DNA from 3 places in the Exiguobacterium sp. ZWU0009 genome. Region 2 is predicted to be linked to each of the others. Evidence: riboswitches for the same ligand, from Rfam matches in the RefSeq annotation. Region 2 holds a riboswitch; each other region holds the start of a gene.
The links. A riboswitch is a leader RNA that binds a small molecule or an ion and turns the genes downstream of it on or off. The one in region 2 is predicted to bind S-adenosylmethionine.

Region 1 (10,395 bases), 570 kb from region 2:
TGTAATCGAAAGTTTAGATGGCATCACAGGCCTCCGCAAGTTGAAAGTCTTTTTCCGTCAATCCGTTTTCATCATGAGTCGTCGCCGCAAGTGTAACGTTTTTATAGTCGATCACGATCCGTGGATGATGATTCAAGTTTTCAGCGATACTCCCGACTTCCTGTACGAAATCCAGTGCTGCAGGAAACGATGCAAGTGTATAGGTCCGGACGATTTCATCATCCACGACACTCCAATCCTGCAACCGCTCAAGACGCTCTTCCACTTCATACTCATTCAACCTAGCCATCCCTTTCTCCTCCTCTACTATCATTTTCGTCCTATACCTTATACCCCATTCTTTTACTTCTCTATACCTGTTTGTATCCGATTTCTTCCTTTTGCCTTCTGTGTGAGATAGAGTACAATGTGAAAGAGAACACTAATTCAAAATCGGAAAGGGGCTTACGCATATGCGCGCTCTGATTGTCATTGATTACACGATCGATTTCGTTGCTGACGAAGGAAAGCTGACTTGTGGAAAACCAGGACAAGCGATTGAAGATCGAATTGCTACGTTGATGGAGGAGTTTTCAACGGAAGATTACGTCGTCATCGCCAACGATATTCACGAAGAAGGCGATACGTTCCACCCGGAAACCGTCCTCTTCCCGCCACACAATATCCGCGGAACACACGGACGCGATTTGTTTGGAAAAGTCGCAGACATGGCCCGGGTCGCCGATCACGTCATCGACAAGACGCGTTATAGTGCGTTTGCCGGGACGGACCTCGATTTACGCTTGCGTGAACGCGGTATCCGCGAAGTCCACCTCGTCGGTGTCTGTACGGACATTTGTGTCCTTCATACAGCTGTCGATGCCTACAATCTCGGGTATCGTATCGTCGTCCATGCTGATGCGGTCGCAAGCTTTAACGCGACGGGTCACGACTGGGCGCTTACACACTTTAAACAATCGATCGGCGCAGAAGTCGTCGGCGAATAAGAAGGGATCTGTCCGTCATGTTACAACGTAATCTTGCACTCCATACCGATCTGTACTTACCACGGTGGATGTATATCTATTGGAAAGAAGGACGTCATAATGAACGCGCCGTTTTTGATGTTTACTACCGTTCGAATCCGTTCGCAGGAGGCTATGTCGTCTTTGCGGGTCTCGAAAATATCATCGAGTATATTCAAACACTCCGTTTCACGGAAGAAGATATCACGTACTTGCAAGAGATGATCGGCTTCCCGGATGAGTTCAAGGATGAACTGCGTCAGTTCAAGTTCAATGGCTCAATCTCAAGTGTCAAAGAAGGCGAAATCGTCTTCCCGAACGAACCACTGATTCGGATCGAAGCACGAATCTTTGAAGCAAAACTCTTACAGACTGCGATTCTGAACATTGCGAACCACGAATCGCTCATCGCGACGAAATACGCACGTATTCGTCAATCGGCTCCCCGTGCGAAGTTCCTCGAAGCTGGTGCTCGTCGCGCGCAAGGAATCGATGCCGCTTACTTCGGAACGCGTGCTTCATACCTGGCTGGTTTTGACGTCACAAGCCTTGCTTCAGCAGGACGCGACTTCGGTATCCCGTGTGGTGGAACGATGGAGCACGCCGACATTCAATTCCACGATGACGAATTGACGGCATTTCGGACATTCGCTTCTCATTATCCGGATCAGGCGACATTACTCGTCGATACGTACGATACGCTCAAGAGTGGTCTTCCGAATGCGATCACGGTTGCGAAAGAACTCCAAGCTAAAGGACATAAACTACGCGGCATCCGAATCGATTCCGGTGACTTATCCTACTTGTCAAAACGTGCCCGCAACATGCTTGACGAAGCCGGATTCCCGGAAGTCGATATCGTTTTATCGGGTGACCTCGATGAATACGTTATCCAAGACTTGCGCATCCAAGGTGCCCAAGCCAATACGTTCCTCGTCGGAACACGTGGCATCACGGCCTACGAACAACCGGCTCTTGGGATGGTCTATAAACTAGTCGCGCGTGAAGTAGATGGCGAGCTCGCACCCGTCATTAAAGTATCCTCGTCAAAAGCCAAGACGACGACGCCTCACATCAAGGAAGTCTATCGCATCATCGATCCGGTGACGGATAAGTTCAAAGGGGACTACGTGACGTTGATGGACGAAGATCCGTCGACACTTGAAGCTGTCGACCTCATCGACGTCCGGGACCCATCGTTCCGAAATCGCATCGAACAGTTCAAGGTCGAGCGGTTACTTGAACCAATTTTCAAAGATGGAGAACTGGTCTATACGGTCCCAACGATTGAAGAAAGTCGCCACTTCCACGAAACACAGATCGGTCGTCTCTGGGAAGAGTACAAACGGCTGCGTTTGCCAGAGATTTATGCTGTCACATTCAGCGATTGTCTCTGGAAGCTCAAACTCGACATGATTCGGGATACCCGACTGGCGAGTGGTTTAAAATAAGACACCAAAAAGCGCCGTTCCTCCTCAGGAAGAACGGCGCTTTTTCTCATGTTAATCCTGCTTCGTTTCCGACAGGTGTCATTTCTGTTGGCGCTTGTTCCATCTTCTTACGAAAGTACCACGCGAAGCCGAGTGCACCTCCGATGAAGACGATATACGTGATGCGTTGACCGAATTCAGCTAAGGAATCCGCGTAGAAAATACTGATTAAATGATCACTTCCACTAATGAGTAGCAAACAGGCAATCAGGAGCGCAATGCGATATGCAAGCGTCGGGCGGTCTGTCGGTTCAGCATGCCAATACATGATGATATGGTGGGCAAGTAGAACGATACCCAGGATTCCTAATATTCCAATGAGTACTTGCGGCATAATGAACGATCCTCCTGTTTAGTAGTATCTAGTCTTATTTAAACATAGTTCATACGAATTTCGTCAGGAAAAGTTTCCCGTCCCCCATTCCTCACGGTATACTGTAGGAAAATCGTAATCGATCAAGGGAGGGCATTTTTTCATGAAAACCTTTAAGTTATGCACGTTACGCATTTTAATGGACGAATCAGGACGTGATACGACGATTCCCGTCGCCATTCAGGACGGATTGACGGTCAGTACCGAACAGACGGCACAGTGGGTTGCAGAAATCGTCGTTCCTCCGATGGATCAGCCGATCGTCGATGAATTGTTCACAAAACATTTACGTGCTTTGATTGAAATCACGATCTCACGACCTGATAATGATCCTGCCGCGATGATCGTCACGCCCCTTGAACGGACTGCCTTAAGCGAACACGTCTCGTATGTCTTCACGGGTAAGATGGTCATGATGAAGAATGATTTATCTGAATCAATCCTACGCGAAGTCGTCGAAGATGGATTCGCTGGCGAAGAACTCGTCCAAGAATATAAGGATCGTCGTTCGAAGCGCGGCGCGCATATTACGAGCATTGCAAAGGAAACGTTCAAGCAGTATCTAGCAGAACACCCGAAAGCGCCAGTCTCTTAAGGTTTTTCGACCTCGTCCGTGATGTGATCCGCTACGTTGATTCGATCAATCGTATAGTGATCCGTATATTGGACATAATTCGCACACGCATTTTTCAAAGGTGTCCGGTAACTGAACGTCGCATCAATCGATGATAAAGCTGCCTTAATCGTATGCGAGTGACAGACGATCAAGATCCGTTTGCCCGCATGCATGCGTGTCACTTCCTGTAGCGCCTCGAACACGCGATCCTGGATGTCTTGTTCCGTTTCGAGACCTGGCACAAGTGTCGTATCGTTCGCTTGAACGGCCTCGTAAATCGCTGCGACCGGTTCACCAGAGGCGGCACCGAATTCGCGTTCGACAAGTCGCTCGTCTGTCGCCGTAATCGTCAAACCAACAGCACGCCCGATGATTTCCGCTGTCTCAACAGCACGGGACAACGGACTTGCTAATAAGATATCCCATTTTTCATTCGCTAGATAAGCGGCGCTGAGTTCCGCTTGTCTTCTTCCTGTTGCATTCAACGGAATATCTTCTCTCCCTTGAATCCGCTCGTTTAAGTTCCAATCCGTCTGACCATGCCGCACTAAACAAATTTCAGTCATGTCTCTGTCTCCCTCATTTAAGAAATATGACTGATTGTATCATGTTTTCCATTCGCAAGTTGTCGCGGTGGCAACAATAGCACCTGACAGGTGAAACGTTCAATGCGTTCAAGCAATCGCTCGATCTTTAACGGATTTTCCGTCTGAGCAAAACTGGCAAGTGAGTGGGTACCATTCGGAAAGGAAAACAAACGAACATCGGCTCCGACATCTGCTCCCTTTTCAACGAAATGCAAGGCTTGAGAAAACGGGACGATTGGATCTTTTTTACCGTGCAAAAGCATGATTGGCGGGGCATCCGACGATAAATGTGTGACGGGTGAGACATGCGTCATTAGCTTGCGCCATTCTTCTCGTCCACCCTTGTAGAACTTAATGTGGGCAATCCAAGTCTGAATGAAATTAAACAACAAAAAGTTCGTCGGTGGATATAAAGCGATCACACCACTGATCAATGGCATGTGGCGTTCATCACGCTCACCAACGAAAGCAGATGGGGCAAGTGCCGTCGTCAGCATGAGTGCGGCTCCGGCTGAGTCTCCCCATACCATCATCCGTCCTCTTAGAATGCGAAGATCCTCTGCTTCCTTATTCAAAAAACATAACGCATCCCGTACATCTTCGAGGTTATCCGGAAAATAACTGCCCTCTTCGAACAAACGATACTCAATACTACAGACGGCAACTCCGAGTTCAAGTAGTCGATCAACGATTGGACTAAAGCAGAACATATCATCGCGCTCTCCACGAACGAATGCACCGCCATGTGCATAGATGGCAACTGGAAACGGTCCTTCTCCCGGTGGATAATAGAGATCGAGCTGTAAGATGCGGTCTCCCACCTGTTTGTAGGTGAGCGTCCGCGGTGCAAGTTGTTTTTCTGTGAGTGGCAAGGCGGGTTCGGTCCATCGAAGCAGTGCACCATAATTATTCCAGATACTCGCTCCCGCTGCTGCCGTCGTCAATAATGCAGCTCCCCCCATTAGCCATGCAGTTTCACGTTTCACTTGATCACCTCCAAAAAGACGTGCCAGTTTCTTCACTTTATTATCCTTCTACCCCGTTTTAAAAGATGTCGAACGTCTCGGTATTCCTACTTGACGCTTCACCAGCGTTCCGCTATAGTGAGAAAGTCCAAATCGGAATAGTTACGTTTTAATAATGGAGGTATCATATAATGAAAAAAATCATTCCTGCTTTAACGGTCGCCTTCGCAAGTGCAAGTATCCTCGCCGCTTGCGGTTCGAATACCGATTCATCGACTTCAGATAAAACCCAGACAGAAGTCTATACATCGACGTTCGCGACGGCTGCTATTGCCCGCGAAATCGGTGGTGATCAAGTCGACGTCAAGATGATCGTCCCACCTGGAGCCGATCCTCACTCTTACGAACCAACGTCAAAACAACTCACTGAGATTGCTAAGGGAGACTTGTTCCTTTTGACAGGTACGACACTCGAGCCGTATTCGAAAAAAATCCAGGAGAGCCTAAAAGGCACGGATGTCCGCTTCGTCGAGACGAGTAAGGACGTCAACTTACTGGAATCGGATGCTACACTCCATGCACATGAAGAAGAAGGGCATAGTGAAGACGAACACGCTCACGAAGAAGAAAAGCATGATGATCATGCAACGGATGAACATGCGCATGAAGAAGAAGGTCATGACCACGGAAAATACGATCCACACGTCTGGCTCGATCCTGTCAACGCAAAAGCAATGGCACGCTCGATTACAACTGCCTTATCAAAAGAAGTACCAAAATACAAAGCAACATTCGAGAAAAACTTAAAAGCGTTCGATCAGCAAGCTGATGCATTGGACGAACAATTCAAACAAGCGGTCGCTGACGGATCGAAAAAAGAACTTCTCGTCACACATGCCGCATACGGTTACCTCGCAGAACGATATGGTTTCACGCAACTACCGATTGCGGGTATCTCGCCGTCAGATGAACCGTCACAAAAGCAACTGGCCGCTTTAGTAAAAGAAGCACGGATGCATGATTTGAAATACGTCGCGTTCGAAGAGACGGTCTCACCGAAGGTTGCACGTGTCATCCAAAAAGAAATCGGAGCTGAATCCGTGACGATCCATAATCTAGAGTCGGTCACGAAAGCGCAACAAAATAGCTCATACTTCAAGTTGATGGAAGAAAACGTCCAAACATTGAAACAAGCACTTCAGTAAAGTACAGTTGACACGCGTTACTCAATGCGGTACGGTAAGAAACGTGTTTTACAACAATTGAATGACTTCTTTTTATCGCGAGAAACGGAGGGACTGGCCCAATGATGTTTCGGCAGCGGACGATTTGATTCGTACTGTGCCAAATCCAGCAAGCGAAAGCTTGAGAGATAAGAAGAGCGTCTTTATTTCATAAAGACCTCCTTCTTTCTTGCGAAGGGGTCTTTTTTTGTATCTTTGAGAAACGAGGTGTCAACAATGAATGAAACGATCACGCTTAACAAATGGGCACTGCTTCCCCTCGTCGTATTCCTGGTCCTCTTCATCGGAGCCGGGATCTTCTATGACGACTTTTACAAATTCCCGATCCTTATCGCCGCATTGATCGCTTTGATCTTTGCTGCAATCACTACGAAAGGATCCATTAATCAAACGGTTGAACGAATCGCAACGGGTGCCGGAAATCCCGATATCATGATCATGGTCTTCATCTTCTTATTAGCCGGTACGTTCTCTGGAACGGCAGAAGCAATCGGTGCCATCGATGCAACCGTCAATGCTGCTTTGACGTTCCTTCCTCCGTCACTCCTGATGAGTGGTCTGTTCATCATCGCTGCCTTCATCTCGATGGCAATGGGAACATCGACTGGAACAATTGCTGCACTCGCGCCGATCGCCTTCGGTATTCATGAAGCGACAGGCATCAACGTTGCGATCGCAGCGGCTGCTGTCGTTGGTGGATCGATGTTCGGCGATAACTTGTCGTTCATCTCGGATACGACGATTGCTGCCGTCCGGACACAAAAAACGAACATGCGTGATAAATTCCGAACGAACTTCATGATCGTTCTACCGGCTGCTATTTTGACGGTCATCCTGCTCGCATTCGTGTCTGGTTCTGGTGACGTCGTCGAAGCAAAAGCCTTTGAATTCTATAAGTTGATTCCATATCTCGCTGTCATCGTCCTTGCACTATTTGGCGTCAATGTCATCCTTGTCCTCATCGGTGGTACGTTACTCACCGGCATCATCGGTATGATTGATGGTAGCTTCGGCTTGAGTGGCTTCGTTCTCTCGATGTCTGAAGGAATGATGGGCATGGCGGAAATCTCCATTTTGACGCTCCTCATGGGTGGTCTCGTCAGCTTGATCACGTTCAACGGTGGAATTGCTTACTTGAAAGAGACGCTGACACGCAAGATTTCACAGCGTCGCGGTGCCGAATTCAGTATGGCGGCACTCGTCAGTGCAACGAATCTTGCGACAGCAAACAATACGATCTCGATTCTCGTCGCTGGACCACTGGCAGCTGAAATCGCCGATACGTATGAAGTCGATCGCAAGAAATCAGCGAGTATTCTTGATATCTTCTCTTGTGGGATTCAAGGCATCATTCCGTATGGAGCACAACTATTGATTGCAGCAGAATTGACGAAAACGGCTTCTCCTGAACTGATTCCGTATCTGTTCTATCCATTCCTCCTCTTCGTCTGTGGATCAATCGCCATTTTCTTCGGCTTGCCACGCATGAAGAAGACAGCGACGAAGCAAGAAAAAATTTCTTCGTAACCATAAAACAGGTCCAATCGCGTCGACGATTGGACCTGTTTTATTATTTTTTCTGCTTCGCTTGTCGTTCTAAGATGAAGTAAGCAATTGCCGGAAGCGGGAATTGAACAAGTCCAGCGCCTCCCCAAACCCATGGATTACGTCCTGATTTTCGCGCACTAAGAAATAGACCCACTGCCTGCGTTACTAACAAGGCGCCAATACTAAGCCAAGTACATTTGGATAACTTTTTATTCTTTTGAGCCATCTTTTCTCCCCCTCTTTTACCACACGATTAAATCTCATGGTTCTTTTCTATTTTACCGTATTTTATTCCTCCATGAGCATGGAAACGGACGTCTTCGTTCGTTCATGCTAAACTAAACGAGCAAATCTAAACTACGTTTTATGAGGAGGAGTAACACATGCAATACGCAAAACTTTCAAACGGTATTACGATTCCCCAAATCGGATTCGGTGTCTGGCAAGTAGACGAAGAAACAGAAGCACCAGCTGCTGTCGCTGAAGCACTACGTGTCGGCTATCGTCATATCGATACGGCTGCTGTCTATAAAAACGAGCGCGGTGTCGCAAAAGGAATCAAGGAAAGCGGCGTGAAACGTGAGGATCTCTTCTTAACGTCAAAAGTCTGGAACGATGATATTCGTGCCGGTCGGACGAAGGAAGCATTCGCAGAATCGCTCGAACGTCTCGAAACAGATTATCTTGACCTTTATCTCATCCACTGGCCGGTCGAAGGCTATATCGAAGCGTGGAAAGCAATGGTTGAACTGTATGAAGCAGGCAAGATCAAAGCGATCGGTGTCTCGAACTTCAAAGAACATCACCTCGATACATTGGCAGAAGAGGGCTTGATGGCACCAATGATCAACCAAGTCGAGTTGCATCCACAATTACCACAACATGAACTGCATGAATACTTGCAAGATCACAACATCCAAGTCGAAGCATGGAGCCCACTCATGCAAGGGAAATTCCTCGAAATCAACGACTTCAAGGAAATCGCAGAGAAGCACGGCAAGACACCTTCACAAGTCGTCTTACGTTGGCATCTCGACAACGGCATCGTCGCTCTTCCAAAATCCGTTACACCAGAACGCATTGCGGAAAACTTCGACGTCTTTGATTTCCAACTCGATGCCGATGATCTGGAGAAAATTGATCGTATCGCAACGGATGTCCGCCTCGGACCAGATCCAGACGAAATCGATTTTTAATCTGACGATTCACGTAAAAGATGAGGCTGACTCAAAAGTCCGTTTCCACAAAGAGAAGGGTGGCAGAACGATGATCTGCCACCCTATCTCGTAACAAAAGAATGACGCGTTTCACGCAACTCCTACAGGAAAAAACGCATCTTTGCGCTGTCAGAGACAAGCAAGACCCGTTTTCCTGCTTGAATCAGCAGGAAAATTGGCTTGTGTCTCGCCTGAGGAAAGGGCGTGAAAGACGCGTCATTCTTTTTGAGTCAGCCTCTTGATTCATCTGAACGACGAGAGACCCGTTTCCAGTCTATGACTTGGAAGCGGGTCTCTTTTTTTATGATTTGAGCTGATCAGACATAATAAATTAAAATCGTATCTTCCGCTTCTTCTGCCTTTTGAAAATAGGCACGCAAATCGGCGAACTGTTCCCAGATATCCTCGAATTCGCCCGGTGTTCCGGCTTCATCATGAATCGAAGCGAGTGCCCGTTGATCAAAATTCCGCATCACCTCAGCCGAGATGATGAGGAGTGGCAAGGGAAGAATGCCGACGATCGCCGCTTTCTCCTCATTGACAATCAACTCTTCGCCAACGATCGCTCGTCCCAGGTTGTAATGTGTGTCTTGATCAATATAGATATCGATTTGATTCATCAAATGATAGATGGCATTCGTCTGTTCGAGAGCAAATAATTGTTCATGATCGGGTTGTGTCTCATGAATGAATAAAATCCAGTCCATGATGATGTGGGGATCGTTTCCGAACGACTCCCAGACCGCATCCGTGACGCGGACGAAATGTACGTTTTCCATTCTCCCCCTCCCTTCTGTACTCTGTATTCCCTTTTTAAATTCGTTCTATACAAAAAAAGAGCCAGATTTCTCTGACTCCCTTTCCTTAGATCGCTTTTTCGTCTTTTTCTGATTCTTGCCATGCTTCAAGCGTATCTTTCCCTGGCAAGTTCGGAATCGAGTCCGCATAGAATCGTGGCTCTTTTCCAGCTTTTCGTTGCCCGACATAATCTTCGAGCGCCAGTTTCGCGATTTTTGAAAGACGGAAGATCGCGTACAAGTTAACGATCGCCATCAGCCCCATGAAGATATCTGCTAAAGCCCACACGAGGTTCGCCGATTCAACGAGTGAACCGAAGACGATCATGACGAGAACGAGCACACGATATGCCATCAAGACTTGTTTATTTTCACGGATGAAGTTAATGTTCGATTCACCGTAGTAGTAGTTTCCGACGACGGAACTAAAGGCAAAGAGGAAAATCGCGACGACCATGAATCCTGTCGCGAGTGATCCAACTTGTGATGCGAGGGCACCTTGTGCTAAGTCGATCCCAGCTACCGGTTGACCACTAGCATCTTTTGTTGCCACT
Region 2 (10,395 bases):
GTACGACTTCTTCCCCACTAACGTAATGCGTAATTGGAAGCTCATAATGACGGATGACGCGTTCGATTTTTTGAAGCGAACTTGAAGAGGCGATCCCGATATCATAACCAAGAGACGCCGCTTGTTCGATGACTTGTTTGACTCCCTCTTTTAAACCACATTCTTCTGGTTTTGCATGAATTTGAAACAAGCGATGTTCTTCCTCAAGTAACGCACTCGCTGTTTCTGGAAGGTCGTGTTGCGCGACAAGTTCTTCCCACATCTCATCTCCTGTTTTTCCCATGAACGTCGCATACTGAACCGGATCGAGCGGAATCGATAACGTTTTAAACATCTGCTGATGGACCTCAAAGTAGCGAATTTCACTATCTAAGATGACCCCATCCATATCAAAAATAAGACCTCGTTTTTTCAAGACACATCCCCCTTTATTGATCTATCATGATTTCAGCATATCAAAAAAACGACTACACAATGTAGTCGTTTCACCTTCTTCATTTACTTACTGTTTAACTTGTCGCCATTTGGACACTGGTTTGTCGGTAAGCCGGAAAATAATCCGAATCGGCATCTGACCCGTATCGTATACATAACTGATCGTATATGGCTGGTTGAAGAATCGATTTTCCTTGATGATACTCAAATAGTCGATATCCAGTATAGCGGCATTTACTCTCAAAGAGACTATCCCGTTCTTGATATCCACCCCCGAGATGTTGTTCGACGAGACCGCGTGCTTTCGCCTGAAGAATCGCTTCGTACTCGAGTCGCTGATTCGGAAACACCTTCGCTTCATCCCGCTTACAACCAATCAAATGACCGTGGGCATATTCTTTTCCGAGCAATACGAAGTATCCACCAACAGGTTCTCCGTCGATTTCCGCAATCAGTAACAATGGCTCACAGAGGGGATTTGCTTCAAATAATTGCTCAAAATAATTCGCTGTAAAATAGTAATGAGCCGAAGCATTCTTCCGGTCCATCGTTTCATGATACAACGCTACAAAAACAGATAGGTCGTCTCGTGTTCCTGTTCTAACAGTTAAAGGAGAGGCAAGCGATTTGCGAATCATACTTCTCGTCTTCTTATGAAATGTTTGCAGGATGTCCTCTATTGAAGGGCGTAAATCGATACTCGTCGTATGACGGATGAAAGAGACTTTCGTCCAATCCCGCATGAAGCGTTCATTCCCCGTCAATGGATTAAAGCGAATCATTTCCGAGACGATCGCTTCTCGCTCTGCCCACCTTTCGAACAATAAGCGTGCATGCTGCATTTCAGTCGCAGTCAGTTGACCAATGATTTCCGGTCCACCGTAGCCATACGGCGTGATGAGATCTGAATAAGGTGTATCAAAAATCCGGCGCTTTAAAAAGGGATAAAATAGTGTTCCTGCATCACCTTCATAACGGAATAGCACCGCTTGCTCAGACGGTCTAGCATTGAGCGTGACGTATTGGTGACTGTAGAAGATATCAAGAGGCTGTTGCTGTACGTGTGTCGTCCAAGTTGCGGCATCTGTGATGAATTGACACCTTTCCATTCGTGCACCTCCAGTCAAAAAAGAAGCAACGTTCATATGACCTTTCTTTTCAAGTTCTTGCTTAGAAAGTACCCGTTTCTTTGCCGAAATATTCCATATTATTAAATATTTATTTTATGTTTTTAGAACGAACGACGTAACAAAAGTCAGCGAATCAAAGTGTCCGCTGTCTTACAGATGATGCTCATGATGTGATTTTAGGAATGGCACGAAGGAAGACGACGCCCGCTAACAGGATCAATCCAATCAATGTCAAGAAGACCGCTGACATACCAGATAAGTCGTAGATCAACCCTCCAACGGTCGGACTGATCATCCGCCCTGCTGAAGCAGCGATATTGACATACCCTTGGAATTCTCCTTCTTTCCCGATTGGCGCGAGTCTCGCCGCCATAGCAGGAACCGCTGGCCAGATGAACATCTCACCGACCGTCAGGATGATCATCGCGACGAGGAACATCTTGAAGCCACCTGCGAACGGAACGATCAGATAAGACAAGAGGAAGATTCCTGTACCTGTCATCAGTTGTCGCTTTAAGTCATCTCCAAACCAACGAAGAATTGGTGTTAGTAAAGGTTGCGCGAACACGATGAGTGCTCCGTTGATCGTCCAAAGAATCGAGTATTCGGAAATCGTGACACCGAGCGATTTCGTGTGTACAGCAAACGTTCCCTGCCATTGCACATAAACGAACCAAAGTAAGGCATAACCAATCGAGACGAGCAACATCGTCCGTGCCGCACCGCGTGCAAGGGGCGTGCGTGTCGTTTCGGTCTCTTCATGGGCCGCATGCATCCGCGCTGGTGCCTGAATCCAGGACAACCCGACGAACAAAATGATGGCAAAGGCGATATAGAGGACGAGATTGGCGATGAAGATGTACTGAATCGAAAAGGCAGCGATTTGACCACTGACAGCTGTCCCGAGCGCTACACCAACGTTTTGTGCGACATAGATCGCATTAAAGGCACGACGCCCGCCTTCAGGCCAAATGACACCCGTCATCGCGTAGATCGTCGGAAAAACCATCCCACCGACGAATCCAATCAATCCAAGCATCGCGACGTATCCGAGGTATGTCTGATGAAACAGCAACAAGCCGACGGAAGACAGGACAAGTCCGATGACACTGATGACGAGCGTCTTCTTGCCGCCGAGACGGTCAAACGCTTTTCCACCTAAGTAGTTTCCGACGATTGCTAAGGCCGAGTTGACGAACAACGCCATCCCTGCTTTCGTCATCGACTCTCCTAAATATTCATGTATATATAATGTATTAAACGGCCATAAAAAAGAGGATCCCGTCGTATTGATGGCCATCGCAAGGACAAGGATCCAGACCGCTTTTGGTAATTTTGGCATACCTGTGGTCCTCCTATTTCATTCTCAACCTTGCCACTTTACGCAATCCGTCCCTTGTCTGTCAAGCCACTTCGCTTTTCGTCAACGAATCAAAAAATGATATAATGCAGAAAGAATCTTGCACATACTGAACCATTACTAGAAAAACAGACTATAGGAACAGGAGTCTATGCCATGTCACTTGCCCGTGTACTACCTTATACGAAACAATTACTCGAGTCCGTTATCGAGCCCGGAGACTGCGTCGTCGACATGACTGCCGGAAATGGACATGATACGCAGTTTTTAGCAGAATGCGTCGGTCCAGAAGGTCGAGTCCTTGCGTTCGATGTCCAGGCACAAGCCATCGAGGAATCGACGCGACGTCTCGACGAAGCCGGAATGTTAGCACGCGTCGACCTTTATCATGAAAGCCACATCCATGTCGGTGCCCGTCTTTCGGACGAACAACGTCCCGTTCGTGCCGGTGTCTTCAATCTCGGATATCTGCCTGGAAGCGACAAATCGATCACAACGACAGGTGAAGAGACGCTCGAAGCACTCGATGCCCTCCTCCCGGTCCTCGCTCCCGGCGGTCTTGTCGTCCTCGTCGTCTATCACGGTCACCTGGAAGGAAAACGAGAGCGCGACGCCGTCCTCGATTACGTGACAGCCCTTGATCAGCAAGATTACGCCGTTCTTCAGTACCGTTTCTTGAATCAACAAAATCATCCACCGTTCATCATCGCAATCGAGAAAAAAGTACGCGGATGATTGGACACAAAAAAGTGATGCCTTTTTTTAGAGGCATCACTTTTGTTATTTCATTCTTCAACAAGCTTAAAGAACAACATTAATTTTTCTGCAAACCGTGTGTTCAACCGTTCGAAACTAAAATGCGGAAATCCGTGTAGACGTTGTAAGTAAATCTGATCGCCCCCCATTTTCCGGCATACTTCAAGCGTCAACTTGACGTCTGCGAATTGATCGTCCGGTGCATAAAAACAAGCCAAGTTCACACGCGGCAGTTTTTTTCGTTCCTCGTCATGTACGACGATCTCTTCTTCGATTTCCCGGTACTGTGCATAGGTCAGTTCACCGATACGAACAGTATCTTCCGTACTTTGACCAAATGGTAACGTACCGAGTGGCACATCAGGTCGGAAACGATCGAACGCACTTGCGAAGACTTGTTTGACGCCTCCGAGTTGTTTCGAAGGGTGCCAATCAAATAACGGTGAAATGAACGACAGACTGGCGACAGGTAATTCATATTCTTGCAACAGACGATTGACGACAAGTGCGCCCATGCTACAGGCGACGATATGAATCGGTAACTTACGTTTTCCGGCTTCACGTAATGCTTCTTTTAACAGTTGACCATGTTCTTCAAACGAGATGCGACGTGGTGCGTCGACGAGTAACACTTCATACTCTCGTTCGAGTACCCGAATCAAAGCTTCACTCGGACGGGCACGCAGTTGTAACGGATAGACTAATACGATGATTCCTGTTGGTTGTTCAACCACAAACTCACCTCTTCACTTCATACTTCCTTTTCACGATACCTTATTTCAAGCGCAATCGAAACCGTCCCAAGACGGATTTCACGAGGCGACATGGCGAAGACGAATGACTGATTCTGCTTGACCAAAGACTTCTTCCGTCATCTCACTCAGTTCTTCAAAACCAAATGAGGTCAAGAACTGACGTGCTTTATAGTTACGTGCTTCCACGTAGACTTCGAGTGGGACGGCTCCTTGTCGTTCGAGTTCACGGATCAGACGTCGCCCGATACCATTTTGCTGATATTTCGGTAAGACGTACAGACGAACGATCTCCCACGTTCCCTCAACATCAACAGCATGAATGAAACCGACGATTTCCTCGTCGATGATTCCGACATAAAAATACTCTCCCCGTGCTTCTTCCGCCGTCCGGATCGCACGAACGACTTCTTCTTGCGGATACGCCTCCTGCACGAAATGCGCTTTCGAACGTTCGGAATAGATTTCTGCATACGTATCCAACCAAGATGTGACGGCAATGTCATGAATACGTCCTGCATCAGCTGGAATAGCTTCGCGTATTTCCATAATCGGAACCCCCCTTTGTATTCATACGAATCGACTCATGTACTTTTACCCTCTTCTAGAAAAAACATTCGTTTCCTGCAAAGTTCCCCGTAAACAAAAAAAGTCCGAAAACCCGCGTAGGGTTCTCGGACTTTTTGATTATGCGAAACGTTTTGCTTGTTCTTCAAGAACTGCTGCTTTATCTGTTTGCTCCCATGGAAGCTCAACATCTGTACGACCGAAGTGACCGTATGCAGCTGTTTGACGATAGATCGGACGACGGAGATCAAGCATGTTGATGATTCCAGCCGGACGAAGATCGAAGTTTTCAGCAACCAATTCGACGAGTTGCGCTTCAGGAAGTTTTCCTGTACCGAATGTATCAACCGCGATTGATACTGGGTGCGCGACACCGATTGCGTACGCAAGTTGAACTTCTGCTTTGTCTGCAAGACCTGCAGCAACGAGGTTCTTCGCGACGTAACGTGCTGCGTATGCAGCTGAACGGTCGACTTTCGTTGGATCTTTACCTGAGAATGCTCCACCGCCGTGGCGTGCGTATCCACCATACGTATCAACGATGATCTTACGACCAGTCAATCCAGCATCTCCTTGTGGTCCGCCGATAACGAAACGACCAGTTGGGTTGATGAAGAATTTCGTTGCTGCGTCGATGTATTCAGCCGGGATGACCGGTGTGATGACGTGTTCTTTCAAGTCAGCTTGGATTTGCTCAAGCGTGACTTCTTCTGCGTGTTGTGTCGAGATGACGATTGTATCGACACGAACCGGCTCGTTGTTCTCGTTGTATTCGACCGTGACTTGTGTTTTTCCGTCCGGACGAAGGTAGTCGAGTTGACCGTTTTTACGCACTTCTGCCAAACGGCGTGCGAGACGGTGTGAAAGCGAGATTGGAAGTGGCATGAGTTCTGGTGTTTCTTTCGTTGCGTAACCGAACATGAGACCTTGGTCTCCTGCACCGATAGCATCGATTTCTGCATCAGACATGCTACCTTCACGTGCTTCAAGCGCTTGGTCGACACCAAGAGCGATGTCTGCTGATTGCTCATCGATTGATGTCAATACAGCGCACGTGTCCGCGTCGAAACCGTATTTCGCGCGTGTGTAACCAATTTCACGAATTGTCTCACGAACGACTTTTGGAATGTCGACGTAAGTGGATGTCGTGATCTCACCTGCAACGAGAACAAGACCTGTCGTGACAGAAGTTTCTGCCGCAACACGTGCGTTTGGATCCGCTGCGAGGATTGCATCAAGAATTGAATCCGAAATTTGGTCACAGATTTTATCTGGATGACCTTCAGTGACTGACTCCGACGTGAAAAGTCGGCGATTAAGGTTTGTCATGTATGACCCTCCCAAAAAAGAATTTGACGGTGTACTCATTTCCCCTAGTTGAGTGGGACGGTAAAATGAAAAAAACCTTTCCAAGTCCAAAAAATGGTCAGGGAAAGGTTGTGCGTTCTTCCTTTACCCTCTTATCGTTCGAAGTGTTTACTTCGCTTCAGGAGAGCACCTTTTCCCTCATTAATATGTGAATTAATGTAGGACGGTTGCCGGGTTTCTTCGGGCCTTGTTCCCTCCACCTGCTCAGAATAAGAGTATCCGTTACGAATTACATGATATAAAGTTGTAACTACTCTGTCAAGCAAGGTTTCAAATTCTAGTCGAAACTTTTTGAAAGAGATGTTAAACTGTTAATGCTGAAAGCGTTTCCAGATAAATAGAAATCAGCACCAGAAAATGATTGCTCTCTCTTTAGTATGTCATATATAATAAATGTGTCATACTAAATACGATGAGCCAAAACCAACGTAGGGGAAAGGTGGGGTCAGGATGCCGATGACGGTCCTGAATATCGAAGAACTACTCAAGAAAGAGCATGTGTTCAAACAACTATCTGTTGCTGAACTTGTCGAACATGCGATTCGAAACGAAGAAGGTGTCCTTGCTGAGAACGGCGCATTATCTGTAGAAACGGGGAAATTTACAGGTCGTTCACCAAAAGATAAGTTCATCGTCCGTGATTCTTCCTGCGAGTCTCACATTGATTGGGGTCACGTTAACCAACCAATGGATGGAGACAAATTTGAACAATTGTTGCAGAAGGTTCTTCGTTACATGAACGAAGCCGATCATCTCTACTACACAGAAGCTGCAGCAGGTGCAGATACGCACTTCACCCTTCCGGTCCGTGTGCTCACACAATACGCTTGGCATAATCTCTTTGCCAAACAACTCTTTTTACGCGAATATCCTGAAGTGGCTGCCTTTGAACCGTTCACGGTCGTCTACGCACCACATTTCAAGGCAGATCCTACCGTTGACGGAACGAACTCTGAGACGTTCATCGCCATGTCGTTCGAACACCGAATCGTCTTGATTGGTGGAACGGAGTATGCGGGCGAAATCAAAAAATCAATCTTTTCCGTCATGAACTACCTCTTGCCACAAGAAAACGTTCTTTCAATGCACTGTTCGGCAAACGTCGGACACGAAGGTGACGTTGCCTTGTTCTTCGGTCTATCTGGGACTGGTAAGACCACCCTTTCCGCTGATGATAGCCGCCAATTGATTGGTGACGACGAACATGGTTGGTCACACGATGGTGTCTTCAACATCGAAGGAGGATGTTATGCGAAGACGGTTAACCTGTCACGTGAAAAAGAACCACAGATTTTTGACGCAATCCGCTTCGGAACGGTTCTTGAAAACGTCGTTCTTGATGAAACACGTCACCCTGATTACGATGACACATCGTTGACGGAAAATACGCGTGCTGCTTATCCGATTACAGCAATTGATAACATCGCTGTTCCATCACGCGCTGGTCACCCGAAGACGATCGTCTTCTTGACGGCTGATGCGTACGGTGTCTTGCCTCCGATCAGCAAGTTGACGAAAGAACAAGCGATGTATCACTTCCTATCAGGTTATACATCAAAACTCGCTGGAACAGAGCGTGGTGTAACGGAGCCGGAAGCAACGTTCTCAACGTGCTTCGGTTCACCATTCCTTCCACTCATGCCTGAAAAGTATGCGACGATGCTCGGCGAATTGATTGATCGTCATGGTGTCACCGTTTATCTCGTCAACACCGGCTGGACGGGTGGTGCTTACGGTACGGGTAGCCGCATGAAGCTATCCTACACCCGGACGATGGTCAATGCTGCCGTCAACGGTACACTTGCAACGATTCCAACAGAAGAACATCCGATTTTCGGACTTCATATGCCACTTGAAGTTCCAGGTGTTCCAAGCGAGTTACTCAATCCGGTACGCGTCTGGTCGAATCCGGACGAATACGACACACAAGCGCGTTCGCTTGCTGAGAAATTCCAACACAATTTCCTTCGCTTCGAAAGTGCGACAGATGCAATCAAGTCAGCTGGTCCACGTCTATAAAAAAAGAGCCCTCGGGCTCTTTTTTTAAGCTTAGAAATCGGTAAATCTCTTAAGAAATTAATTCATGATTAACAAAAAAAGAAGTGCACGTTTTTCTCAATCAAGAAAAACATGCACTTCACTTTTAGTCTAAAACAGAATCCGTTTTTTCTTGAAGATGTGTTTCTTTTTGGTTGAGCCACTCCTGACTTTCTGCTAGTAGCGCATAGGAACGAGTAAGCGAGACACCTAAACGTTGACTGAGCAGTTCGAACTGATCAAAATCACCGCGATCTGCACTGATTGCAAGCACTAAACAATCCCGAAACGGATGATCTTTTCCTTGTAGAACGACCTTTAGAGAATCTTCAATTGGCAGTTGGTCGATGATGTCGTCGATATCCACAGACAATAACGCATCAATATGTGATAACAGACCGATCATATAAGCACTCTCCGGCTTTAACGTACGCGTCTCTTTCGCAAACAACTCGCAAAGTTTTGCACAATGTAAGGAAGACCGGAGTAACTCATTTGACCATTCGTAAGGACTAGCAAGCTTCATCTCGCGTAAGACAATTAACGAAATCCAGCTTTTGAGTTGCGAGAAGCCTAGCAATGAGATGGCTTGACGAACAGAGCTGACCGTATTTCGTAATCCCATGCCCGGAGAATTGATCAGTTGCAGTACTTGAATGCTGATATACGGATTTGCTTCAATCTCATCAATGACTTCATCGTATTTTTCGTCCGTATCGAGCCATTTTAGCATCTTCAGCAATACCGGCAATTGAGGAGGGACAGCTTTTCCCTTCATCAACATTGGCTTAGCGTAAAAATAGCCTTGAAACCAGTCATATCCCATGGCAAGACAACGTGTATGATCCTCGTGTGTCTCGACTCGTTCGGCAAGCATCTTAATATGGGGATAATTACGCCGGACAATATGCAAGATTGCACTTTGCTCACGAGTGGGAATCGCTTCGATGTCGATTTTAATTAAATCAATTAGTGCAAATAATTCTGTTCCATGTTGACGAAGTAAATCCGTTTCAAAATCATCGAGTGCTAGCGTAAAACCTGCTTCTTTCCAACTGTGCAACACAGATAACATCTCTGTATCGATGTCGACAGTTTCTAAAATTTCGATAACGAACCGACTTGGATCTAAATAGTGAATCAGATCACTTTTTAAGAGATCCGCCGTAAAGTTGACGAAAAGTTTTTTACCTTCAGCGACATGCTCCACACCCATATGAACAAGTGTATTCGTTAATACATCCATTGTCGCTAAGTCACCGTCGAATACATTCATTTGTTTGACGGAACGATACAGCAACTCAAATGCATCAACTGCTCCGATTCGGTCAACGATGGGTTGACGTGCTAATAAGATATCCATCGTCCTCCATCCCCCTCTACATTACTCATATGGTTCTAATTATATCAAAATTTATTTTTTAGGAAGTTTATTGTTTTTTACAACGAATCAATATTCTTTTTTTCCCATTATGTATGTAAGTTCAATTCTTTAGATGACAAAAAACCGATACGACATTCGTCGTACCGGTTACATCATCGATTATAGATACCAGTCTCAAACCAATTCAATACATTCCACGTCACACGTAACTTTTCGTGAATCGGAAATTGATGCGCGTAGGCGTAAGTCTGAAGCATCGTCTTTTCGGAATGACGCGCAGCATAAGCCGTCGCGTGGCGTAAACGAACGTTTTCATCATACGCACCGTGAATCAATAACACTTCACCTTGAGGTGCGACATGAAGCGGAGAGCGAACCGCGTATGCATCAGGAACCGTGTCGGGTGTACCTCCCGTGTAGCGACGAAGCATCTTTTGCATCGTCTTCTGCTCTTCATAGGTCCATTTCAACTCGGTCACCCCTGCCCACGACACCGTTCGGGCAACTGGACGATGATGCGCAAGGAGCAATGCCATCTGCCCACCACGTGAAAATCCGAATGCGTGAACATGCGAGACACGTTGCTGCAACCAGTCAAAGGCACTG
Region 3 (10,395 bases), 720 kb from region 2:
GCATCTTCTGTCGTTCGTTCACGGATTGGTTTTCCGGCGTCAATCAATAAGACGCGTTGCCCATCTTCAACAAGCTGATGGGCGAGGAAAATTCCTGCCACACCGGCTCCGATAATCGTCACATCATACATCACTGACAGCTCCTTTTCTTTGAGTATACAAAAAAGCCGGATTCCTATGAAAGGAATCCGGACTAGGTGATATCGCTTATTTCCACTCTGCGATGTCAGCGATTGGTAGACGAACCGATGGGTATCCTGCGTCCACTGCTTTACCGATTGAAAGCAACATGACTGGGAGATAACGCTCTTTTTCAAGACCGAATGCTTCTGCGATTTGGTCTTTCTCGTAACCACCAATTGGGTTTGTATCGTAACCGTGTGCACGAGCAACGAGCATCAATTGCATCGAAACGAGACCTGAGTCGATCAAGATGCTATCACGTAATGTTTCAACGTCTTCTGGACGGTAGAAACCTTTGATAGCTGGTACTTGGCGATCACGTACTTCTTGTGGCATAAGCCCTTTTTCAACAGCCATGTCGTAGATTGTCTCGATGCTGTCGACCGCGTTCATGTCACCGAAGACGGCGATGACAGCAGAAGATGTCTCGACTTGAACTTGGTTGAATTTCGCGAGTGGTGCGAGTTTCGCTTTACCTTCTTCGCTATCGATGACGAGGAAACGCCATGGTTGCATGTTAACTGAAGATGGAGCAAGTGTTGCTTCTTCAAGGATTTGTGTCATTTCTTCTTTTGAAATTTTTACGTTTGTGTCGTAGTTGCGAATCGAGCGGCGTCCTTTGACGATTTCCATGAAGTCCGTTGTTGTTTGAGTAGTCATAATTATTCAATCTCCCTTGTGTGTTTTCTCTTTTTTATAGTGTAAAAAACTTATTTCCAGTCTGCGATATCGTTGATTGGTAGGCGAACCGATGGATATCCAGCGTCGACTGCTTTACCGATCGATAGCAACATGACCGGTACATAGCGTTCTTTTTCAAGACCGAATGCTTCCGCGATTTGATCTTTCTCGTAACCACCGATTGGGTTTGTATCATAACCGTGTGCACGAGCGACTAGCATCAATTGCATCGAGACGAGACCCGAGTCGATCAAGATGCTGTCTTTCAAATCGTTCGCCGATACACTGCTGTACATCCCTTGGATCGCTGGTACTTGGCGATCGCGTACTTCTTGTGGCATGAGTCCTTTTGCAACAGCTGTATCGTAGATGTTCTCGAGTTGATCAACAGCGTTCATGTCGCCGAAGACGGCGATGACAGCAGAAGATGTCTCGACTTGAACTTGGTTGAATTTCGCGAGTGGTGCAAGTGTTGCTTTACCTTCTTCGCTATCGATGACGAGGAAACGCCATGGTTGCATGTTGACGGAAGAAGGTGCGAGTGTTGCTTCTTCAAGGATTTGTGTCATTTCTTCTTTTGAGATCTTCACGTCTGTATCGTAGTTACGAATCGAACGGCGTCCTTTGACGATTTCCATGAAGTCTGTTTGAGTTTGCGTTGCCATATTAAATCGACTCCTCTTTTAATTTAGGTAATGTGTCGGCGTTCGCTTCGATGCGTTGAATCATCTCAGCTAACGTCCGTTGTTCTTCAGCGGAGAATCCTTCGAGTAAGTTCTCGAGGAACTCATCTTTTTGTTCGCGTAATCGTGCGATGCGCGTCGCCCCTTGTTCCGTTAAGGAAACAAGAATCACCCGATTGTCAGCGGCTGAACGCTCACGAGCAATCATCCCGGTCGATTCTAGGTGTTTGAGGTGACGGGTCACCGCCGCGTGATCGACATTGACGCGTTTTTGCAATTCTTTTTGACTGATCGTTTGATCGACTTGTAGTTGAGCAAGTAGATCCATTCGCGTCTGACTGAAACCATCCGTACAGAGATCGAATTTTTGAGCAATCGTCTTATTGACGGAGACGAGTGCATAGATCAAACGTCCTTTTTCGTTGCAGGAAATACTCAATCCATCACATCCTTCCCTTCGTTCGAAGAAACCTTTGACGTATCAAAGATTGATATGTAAACGAATATAACGTGTTTATTTTGGTGACGCAACTTATCTGCTTCTGACATAAAAAAAGATATCATTCACGCAGAATGATATCGAGTCAGGCGACTTAACTAATATGGCGTTCAGACGCTGAAAGTCCTTTTGCATCAATCGCTGCAATGATCCGGCGGAAATAGAACAACCAAAATTGCAGGAACGGTCCGATTAAGAAAATCGAGAGGATCGTACCGAAGAAAACAGGTCCCCCAAGCAACCAGCCAATGCCGCATGCCGTAACTTCCATGATCGTCCGCATCAGACGAATCGACGTTCCAAAGCGCTCTGCAAGTGTCAATGTCAACCCATCGCGTGGACCGGCCCCGTATCCGACAGCGACATACAGACCAGCGCCCATTCCAATGATAAAGATGCCGAAAATCAGCCAGAGTGTATTCAACCAGATCGATTCAAAAGACGGTAAGAGATGAGAACCAAGAACAAGATTCATGAAGACACCGACGAAAATCGCGTTGACGAGCGTTCCGATTTGCGGTGTGACACGGTCTAACGCGTATTTAACGAACACGAGTAAGAGACCAACAAGCAAGATGATCGTTCCGACGGATAGTGGTGTCTTCTTTTGAAGACCGAGATGCAACACGTCCCACGTCGAGACACCGAGTTCAGCCGTGATCATCATCGATGAGCCAAGAGCGAGTAAAAATAAACCGAGTAGGAAGAGTCCCCACTTTAACGTAGCGCGTAACAACCAGGAAGCGCGATGACGCGTCATGTCTGGCACCTCATTTCTTAAAAATAATTGATTCGTTAACTGTATCATGAGGAAAGTGGAAGAAGAAAGACGAAATTTTCCGTTTTTTCCATCTTAAGAAGGAGGGGAAGGTCAAAAGAGAAACGTATACTGAAGAAAAAGGAGGGATAGAATGAAAGCGATCCGGCACCTGATTCGTTTTACATATATAGAAGCCGTCTGTTGCGTCTTTCCCGTGATGATTTTCGCAGCGCTTGCTCTTTCACGTTATCTTCCTACTGAACCGGTTGCTCGATACGATCTCCTGTTGCTCTGGTGTATTCTCATCCAAATCGTCTTACTCGTCACGCGTTATGAAACGATGGAAGAATTCAAACTGATCTTATTGTTTCACGTCATCGGTCTAGCACTTGAACTGTTCAAGGTGAACGTCGGGTCTTGGAGTTATCCGGAAGACGCTTTGACGAAAGTGGCTGGTGTTCCCTTATATGCAGGATTCATGTATGCAAGCGTCGCGAGCTATGTCTGCCAGGCGTTTCGGCGATTTCAATTACGATTCATAGCATTTCCTCCCCCGTGGCTTGCGATTAGCGTCGGCAGTCTCGTCTATCTCAACTTCTTCACCCACCACTGGATCTTCGATGCACGCTGGCTATTGATGGTCCTCGTCGTCCTTGTCTTCTATAAGTCTTGGGTTCATTTTACGATCGAGCAGACGATCTACCGGATGCCGCTCGTCCTGTCCTTTTTACTGATCGCCTTTTTCATTTGGATTGCAGAGAATATCGTGACGTTCTTTAAAGGCTGGGTCTATCCGCATCAAGAAGGAGGCTGGGCAGTCGTTGATCTTGGAAAATTGTCTTCTTGGTTCCTGCTTGTGATCATCACGGTTTTAATTGTCATCGTTGCAAAATATAAGCGTCAGGATCCGGCTGTGGAAATTCAGCAACGTACCTAAATAAAAAAACAACCCGGTTATTTTTTTGAACTACTTCCACGTTTTTTCGTTGCTATAGTGAAAAAAACGCAAAGGAAGTGGTTACGGATGATGCAACAGGTGTTGGAACGAGCAACTGAATTGGTACAGATGAAATTAGCAGTCGTGGAGCGGTATGAAGATTGGCAACTCTGGCTCGACGAAGTGAACGGAATCGACGAATGGGTCAAGATGTCAGCGTATTATGCACCGCGCGATGTTCAAGAAACACTAGTCATCGACGAAGTGAAACGAGAGAAGCAGACCGTCGTAATGCCACCACAAGTACCGATCGAGCCAGTACGCAAGCAACGTTATGCCTATACGTTTCAGCGGGGATTAAAAGGCGGTACTTTACTAGAGTGGTCCGGCAGTCATATTTCAGAACGAGACGTCCGCGATTGGAATCTCGAGCACGGCATGGAAGTTCGGATCCGTGTCGATCATCAGGATGATCAAAAAACGATGTGCCGTGTTGAAGCCGTCGTCTCGACGGAGCGAATGAGAGAAAATCCGGAACGTGTCGTGTTTGAACAAGCCATCGTCAAGGCACATGGAATCATTGAGGAAACGGTGAATGGTCCACTGCAAGATGAGTCGGACAGACCGTTTTATTATGTCGTACCAGTAGAAGACATGCGCTATTTCCGACTAGAAGCAGGACAACTCGTCGATCTCGCCATGTGGCGCGGACGGAAAGATACACTAACGATTGCTTGGAAACATCCGTTCACGTATGAAGAGCCGATCGTCAACACATCATCAAACCGTCCATCTGAGGTCAAGCAACCGGTAGTGAAGACGCCTGTGACAACGAAAAAGTCAAATCGGTATGCACGAAAAATGAAACGACAAACGGTTCCGAAGGCTAAAAAAGTGCAGCAGCGCATTCGTGTTCAAAAAGAGCGAAAGATCGAACCAATCGTGACGACAGCTGTACCTGGACAATTGATGGATTTCGTCGATAAGACACCGCTTGATTTCACGCGCTTCACAGGTATGCGCCTCGTCATCGTTGGAAACGAACAACAAACGGCTGTTTATCGTGAGTTCTTTGCGCCAACAGGAATCGAATTGATTCATCTCGCAGGAGACGCACAGTCTGCGAAAAAGATTGCTTGTCTCTCCAAAAAGACGGATGCCATCGTCGTCGTGACGAGCCGTGTCTCTCATGCGGCGAGTGCACATGTCATTGCACAGGCGAAAAAACATGGTATTCCGTTCGCGATGGAACGCCTCGACGGTCGACGATCGCTATATACAGCGTGTGAACGACAACTTGAGCGTGCTTGGCTCAACCAGCAACGAGACGGGAAATTATTGAAAAAAGAGTGAAACATTAGAAGAATTCGACCGTAAAGTAAGGTGAGAACTTATTTTTCAAGGAGGACCTTACTCATGTCATCTCAATTAAAAAAAGCAGCGAAGGAGTCGCTCAGCGGTCGTTGGGGATTTGCAGTCCTAGCATTCCTGCTGTTTAGTATCATTCAGGGTGTTCCTAACTTATTTGGATCGGATATCGATGAGCCGTCAAATAGCATGGATCTCGTCGTAATGTTAGTATCGATTTTACTGATTCCATTAGGAGTCGGTTGGACATGGATTGCCATGTCGATTGCTCGTGGAGAAGAAGCGAAAGTGACAGGTCTATTTGAGCCATACGGGATGTTCCTGAAAGTGGTCGGGCTCGCAATCGTTCAATTCATTTTCATCGCACTTTGGACGTTGCTCTTGATCATTCCAGGGATCATCAAATCGTTCTCTTACTTGTTGACGTTCTACATCCTTCGGGATGAACCGTCGATTGGTATCCTCGAGGCAATCACACGCTCGCGTCAACTCATGGACGGTCATAAGATGGAAGCATTCTTACTCTTCCTATCATTCATTGGTTGGGCATTACTCGTGATCGTTACTCTTGGTCTTGCTATCCTGTGGGTCGGACCATACTTCAGCGTCACACTAGCCAAGTTCTATGATCGTGTTCGTGGTGAACAAGCACCAGAGCAGACATCAGATTTCGTCGCACCATATTAATACCGGATCCCGACACTACGTCGGGATTTTTTTATGCTCGAAATAATTCCGATTGGAAAAGACGGTTTAATGGTTGCTTTAGTTCAGTGAATTTTGTACGATGAATGCAACACATCTTATCTAGAGAAGTCGAGGGACTGGCCCGAAGACACTTCAGCAACCCCGCTGTGGCGGAAGGTGCTACTTCCAGGAAGGGATACCTTCTGAAGATAAGAGCGGACAGGACAAGATACCGTCGCTCTTTTCGAACTTCGAAAAGAGCGTTTTTTTTATGATAAGGGGGACGATGGAGTGGAGTATGGTTTTTGGTTACCGATTTTTGGGGGATGGTTACGTAACGTCGAGGATGAACAGATGCCACCGACATTCGATTATGCAAAACAAGTCGCACAAACAGCAGAACGGATCGGCTTCTCGACGACGTTGATCGCGGAATTGAACTTGAACGACATCAAAGGCATCAAGGAACCGAGTCTTGAGGCATGGACGACGGCAGCTGCGATTGCTGCAACGACAGAACGCTTAGAAATCATGACAGCGGTTCGTCCTGGGTTCCATAATCCAGCGACGACGGCGAAGATGGCGGCAAACATCGATCAGTTGAGTGGTGGACGCTTTACGCTCAACGTCGTTTCGGCGTGGTGGGCAGAGGAAGCCAAACAATACAACGGTATCTTCACAGCACACGATGAACGCTATGCTCGGACGGAAGAATTCGTCACGGTCATGAAAGGATTATGGGCAGATGCGTCACCGTATAGCTTCTCCGGTAATCACTACACGATCGAGCAGGCGGAACTTCATCCGAAGCCCGTCCAGCGTCCAGGCATCAAGCTCTACGCTGGTGGAGAGAGTGAAGCTGGAAAGCGGACAATCGTCGAACACTGTGACGCTTATGTCATGCACGGGGGCACGGTCGAAGAAGTAGCCCATAAAATCAACGATATGAAAGTACGCCGGGAATCGACGGGACACGCACCGCTCGAGAGTTTCGGTCTTGCTGCCTACATCATTTGTCGGGATACGGAAGAAGAAGCGCTTCTTGAGTGGCAACGCATTACGGACGTCAAGGAAGACAGCGCCGGTTATGCCGGTTATCAGGATTTCATCAGTAAATCGCAACTGGAGCAACAGGTCGAGCGAAACGATTATTCCGTCTCGAACCGTGGTCTAAGACCGAACTTGATCGGAACACCAGAACAAATTGCGGAACGCATTCTAGCGTTCGAAGCCGTCGGTGTCACGTTACTCTTGTTACAATTCTCACCACAACTCGAAGAAATGGAACGCTTTGCTCGTGACGTAATGCCACTGGTCGAAGCGAAACGAAAGGTAGGTCAACAATCATGACAAAAATTCATATTCTCCACGAAAACCAAGAATGGACGGACCATCTCATCAAACGTCTCGAAGAACTTGAGTTACCGTATGAAGAGTGGCATCTAAATGAAGGAATCGTTCCACTCGATGAACTACCGCCAGAAGGCGTCTTTTACAGCCGGATGAGTGCCTCTTCGCATACACGCGGGCACCGTTACGCGCCGGAGTTGACGGAAGGGGTCCTTGCTTGGTTAGAAGAACACGACCGGACCGTCTTCAACGGAACGCGTGCGCTCCGCCTTGAAGTCAGCAAAGTCAATCAGTATACAGCACTACGTAAAGCAGGCATCCGTGTACCAAAGACGACGGCTGCAGTCGGACGTGATCAAATCGTGCAAGCGGCAAAAGAGATCGGCGTTTCGTCATTCATCACGAAACACAACCGTGCCGGGAAAGGTCTCGGCGTCCAGTTATTCCACTCAATTGAAGCACTTGAAGCCTACCTCGATGGTCCGACATTTGACGAACCAGTCGATGGCATCACGTTGATTCAAGAGTACATCCAAGCACCAGAACCGTATATCACGCGCTGTGAGTTCGTGGGTGGAAAATTCGTCTACGCGGTCCAAGTCGATACGTCGGAAGGATTCGAACTTTGCCCAGCGGATGCGTGTGTGATTGACGACCTGTTTTGCCCAGTTGGTGAAGAAGCACCGCAAACGCCGATGAAGTTCCAAATTGTTGAAAGCTTCGATGATCCGATCATCCAAAAGTATGAAGCCTTCCTCCAAGCGAACCAGATTGCGGTCGCAGGCATCGAGTTCATCAAGGATGCGTCAGGTACGATCTATACGTATGACGTCAATACGAATACGAACTATAATTCGGATGCTGAGGCAGCTGCAGGACGCTACGGTATGCTCGAACTGGCCAAGTTCCTCGGTGCAGCCCTTGAAACAAGCACAGTAAAATAAGAATCTGCTCCCGCCCTGTCACCGGACGTTACAAGACCGGATGACAGGGTATTTCTATAGAAAAGGGGGCGGATCTATGATTACGTGGAGAGAAGAACGACAGCTCGATATTCCGATTGAGGAAGCATGGCACTTGTTTGATCACACGCGATTGCAGCGTTTGATTCCAAACGTCGTCCAGCACGAGGTAATCGAACGAAAACCGGGTGTGGTCGGTTCGACGTATCGTCAAACGTACATGCAGGGTAACCGACTTGAAACCTATATCGTGACCGATTTGGCTTATACGAACGAACCCGACTTCAAACAAAATACGATCGGATTTACGTTGGCTAAAATATTCAAGATCGAGATGACATTTACACTCAAACCACTCGGACCTGATCGATGTCTGTTGATTTATACAGGGAAGAACGAAGGAGCCAATTTTGTTGGAAAGAGTCTGTTGTCGCTTGGAGGCGAGCGAGAGAATGAGAAAATCGTTCATGGGCTGTTGCAACGTGTCGAAGAAGAAGCGGCGAAACAAAAGAAGAACAACGCATGAAAAAACGGATTCCCGTGCCTGGGAATCCGTTTTAGCATCTTATCGATTCGTATATGATTTTTGACCGCTCGTTAAGCCGGATAGATGACCAATACGCATACCGATTCCATCTTTCATCGACTGTTCACGTACTTTTGGATCAACTAAAAGATCAGTTACCGACTGCTAATTTTAAATATAAGTATTGTGATTAAACTTTCGTTTCATCAAATGATTATATCGTTACGATAGTAGGCGCAAACGGGAAATCTGAGGATCATTTTGCATCTCATTCAGTGGTCGAAATCGAACAGCTCGTAATTCTTGTTGATCAAGTGGTAGTTCAGGATCAATCCCGAGTTGAAGTACAGAACTATTCGTGACACGTCGGACGAGAAAACACGTCTCCGTTCCTTGATCGATCGAAATCTCGTAGAGTTGTCGTTCGACCGTGACGTGAAGATGTGTCTCTTCTAATACTTCACGTACGATAGCTTCTTCTTTTGTTTCATTGCTCTCGACACCTCCGCCCGGTAACGTCCAAAATGTCCGGGAAGGCGTGTGTAACTCGACCATTAGGATCTGTTGCTCTTCAATCAACGCCGCGCATACGCGATGCCGCATATCGCATTCCTCCTTTAATGTGTTCAAAAAAAGAGACCGAAACGACAGTTCCGGTCTCTTTTAAAATCATTGCGCGTATAACGCTGTTAGTTGCTGTTGGATCGTATCATTGTTCAAGTACTCATCGTATGTCGTTTCTTTATCGACGATACCGTTTGGCGTCAACTCGATGATCCGGTTCGCGATTGTTTCGACGAACTGATGGTCATGCGAGCTGAAGAGCATTGCGCCTTTATAAGCGATCAAGCCATCGTTGAGTGCCGTAATTGATTCGAGATCCAAGTGGTTCGTTGGATCGTCGAGTACGAGGACGTTAGCACCGCTGAGCATTGCTTTTGAAAGCATACAACGGACTTTTTCGCCCCCAGATAAGACAGAAGCTTTCTTCATGACTTCTTCTCCTGAGAAGAGCATCCGACCGAGGAATCCACGGAGGAACGTATCGCTCTCATCTGCCGGCGAATACTGACGGAGCCAATCGAGAATCGTTTTATCCGAGCCTTCAAAGAATTCCGAGTTGTCTTTTGGCAAGTACGACTGCGAAGTCGTAACGCCCCATTTGAACGTACCGCTGTCCGGTTCCATCTCACCCATAAGGATTTTGAACAGTGTTGTGATTGCGATATCACTCTGGCTGATGAACGCGACCTTATCCGTTTTGTTCAATGAGAAACGAACGTTATCAAGGACTTTGACACCATCGATCGTCTTCGAGATACCGTCGACCATCAAGAGATCATTTCCGATTTCACGTTCCGGTGTGAAACCGACGAACGGATAACGGCGTGACGACGGACGAATGTCATCGAGTGTGATTTTATCAAGCAATTTCTTCCGTGACGTCGCTTGTTTCGCTTTCGAAGCGTTTGAGCTGAAACGCGCGATGAAGGCTTGAAGTTCTTTGATCTTCTCTTCTTTTTTCTTGTTTTGGTCACTTGCCATACGTGAAGCAAGCTGACTTGATTCATACCAGAAATCGTAGTTTCCGATATATAGTTGAATCTTACCGTAATCTAGATCCGCCATGTGCGTACAGACGTTGTTCAAGAAGTGACGGTCGTGGGAAATGACGATGACCGTATTCTCAAATCCGATTAGGAATTCCTCGAGCCATTTGACGGCTTTCAAATCAAGTCCGTTCGTCGGCTCATCGAGT

Region 1: it holds a riboswitch for S-adenosylmethionine, as region 2 does, so the genes downstream of both, L985_RS15640 (Na+/H+ antiporter NhaC family protein) here and metK (methionine adenosyltransferase) in region 2, are expected to answer to the same signal.
Region 3: it holds a riboswitch for S-adenosylmethionine, as region 2 does, so the genes downstream of both, L985_RS16335 (LLM class flavin-dependent oxidoreductase) here and metK (methionine adenosyltransferase) in region 2, are expected to answer to the same signal.

The regions. Positions count from the first base shown of each region.
Region 1 is NZ_CP018057.1:3,011,577-3,021,971, forward strand. It holds gene L985_RS15595 (hypothetical protein) at 1-24, opposite strand, end outside; gene L985_RS15600 (4a-hydroxytetrahydrobiopterin dehydratase) at 14-289, opposite strand; gene L985_RS15605 (cysteine hydrolase family protein) at 453-986, shown strand; gene L985_RS15610 (nicotinate phosphoribosyltransferase) at 1,004-2,455, shown strand; gene L985_RS15615 (hypothetical protein) at 2,502-2,828, opposite strand; gene L985_RS15620 (YwpF family protein) at 2,971-3,462, shown strand; gene L985_RS15625 (histidine phosphatase family protein) at 3,459-4,049, opposite strand; gene L985_RS15630 (alpha/beta hydrolase) at 4,067-5,056, opposite strand; gene L985_RS15635 (metal ABC transporter solute-binding protein, Zn/Mn family) at 5,227-6,240, shown strand; SAM riboswitch class I at 6,310-6,414, shown strand; gene L985_RS15640 (Na+/H+ antiporter NhaC family protein) at 6,496-7,806, shown strand; gene L985_RS15645 (hypothetical protein) at 7,850-8,053, opposite strand; gene L985_RS15650 (aldo/keto reductase) at 8,211-9,023, shown strand; gene L985_RS15655 (hypothetical protein) at 9,362-9,823, opposite strand; gene L985_RS15660 (alanine/glycine:cation symporter family protein) at 9,909-10,395, opposite strand, start outside.
Region 2 is NZ_CP018057.1:2,438,132-2,448,526, forward strand. It holds gene L985_RS12730 (HAD family hydrolase) at 1-415, opposite strand, end outside; gene L985_RS12735 (peptidoglycan bridge formation glycyltransferase FemA/FemB family protein) at 510-1,544, opposite strand; gene L985_RS12740 (MDR family MFS transporter) at 1,729-2,907, opposite strand; gene L985_RS12745 (tRNA 5-(aminomethyl)-2-thiouridylate-methyltransferase MnmM) at 3,061-3,660, shown strand; gene L985_RS12750 (alpha/beta fold hydrolase) at 3,711-4,415, opposite strand; gene L985_RS12755 (GNAT family N-acetyltransferase) at 4,494-4,982, opposite strand; gene metK (methionine adenosyltransferase) at 5,121-6,329, opposite strand; SAM riboswitch class I at 6,458-6,584, opposite strand; gene pckA (phosphoenolpyruvate carboxykinase (ATP)) at 6,819-8,387, shown strand; gene L985_RS12770 (EAL and HDOD domain-containing protein) at 8,512-9,768, opposite strand; gene L985_RS12775 (alpha/beta hydrolase family protein) at 9,942-10,395, opposite strand, start outside.
Region 3 is NZ_CP018057.1:3,157,425-3,167,819, reverse strand. It holds gene L985_RS16375 (NAD(P)/FAD-dependent oxidoreductase) at 1-131, opposite strand, end outside; gene L985_RS16370 (nitroreductase family protein) at 208-843, opposite strand; gene L985_RS16365 (nitroreductase family protein) at 894-1,529, opposite strand; gene L985_RS16360 (MarR family winged helix-turn-helix transcriptional regulator) at 1,531-1,986, opposite strand; gene L985_RS16355 (YczE/YyaS/YitT family protein) at 2,141-2,854, opposite strand; gene L985_RS16350 (DUF817 domain-containing protein) at 2,958-3,743, shown strand; gene L985_RS16345 (DUF2325 domain-containing protein) at 3,831-5,096, shown strand; gene L985_RS16340 (DUF975 family protein) at 5,160-5,798, shown strand; SAM riboswitch class I at 5,912-6,014, shown strand; gene L985_RS16335 (LLM class flavin-dependent oxidoreductase) at 6,090-7,148, shown strand; gene L985_RS16330 (ATP-grasp domain-containing protein) at 7,145-8,092, shown strand; gene L985_RS16325 (SRPBCC family protein) at 8,169-8,636, shown strand; gene L985_RS16320 (NUDIX domain-containing protein) at 8,859-9,239, opposite strand; gene L985_RS16315 (ABC-F family ATP-binding cassette domain-containing protein) at 9,306-10,395, opposite strand, start outside.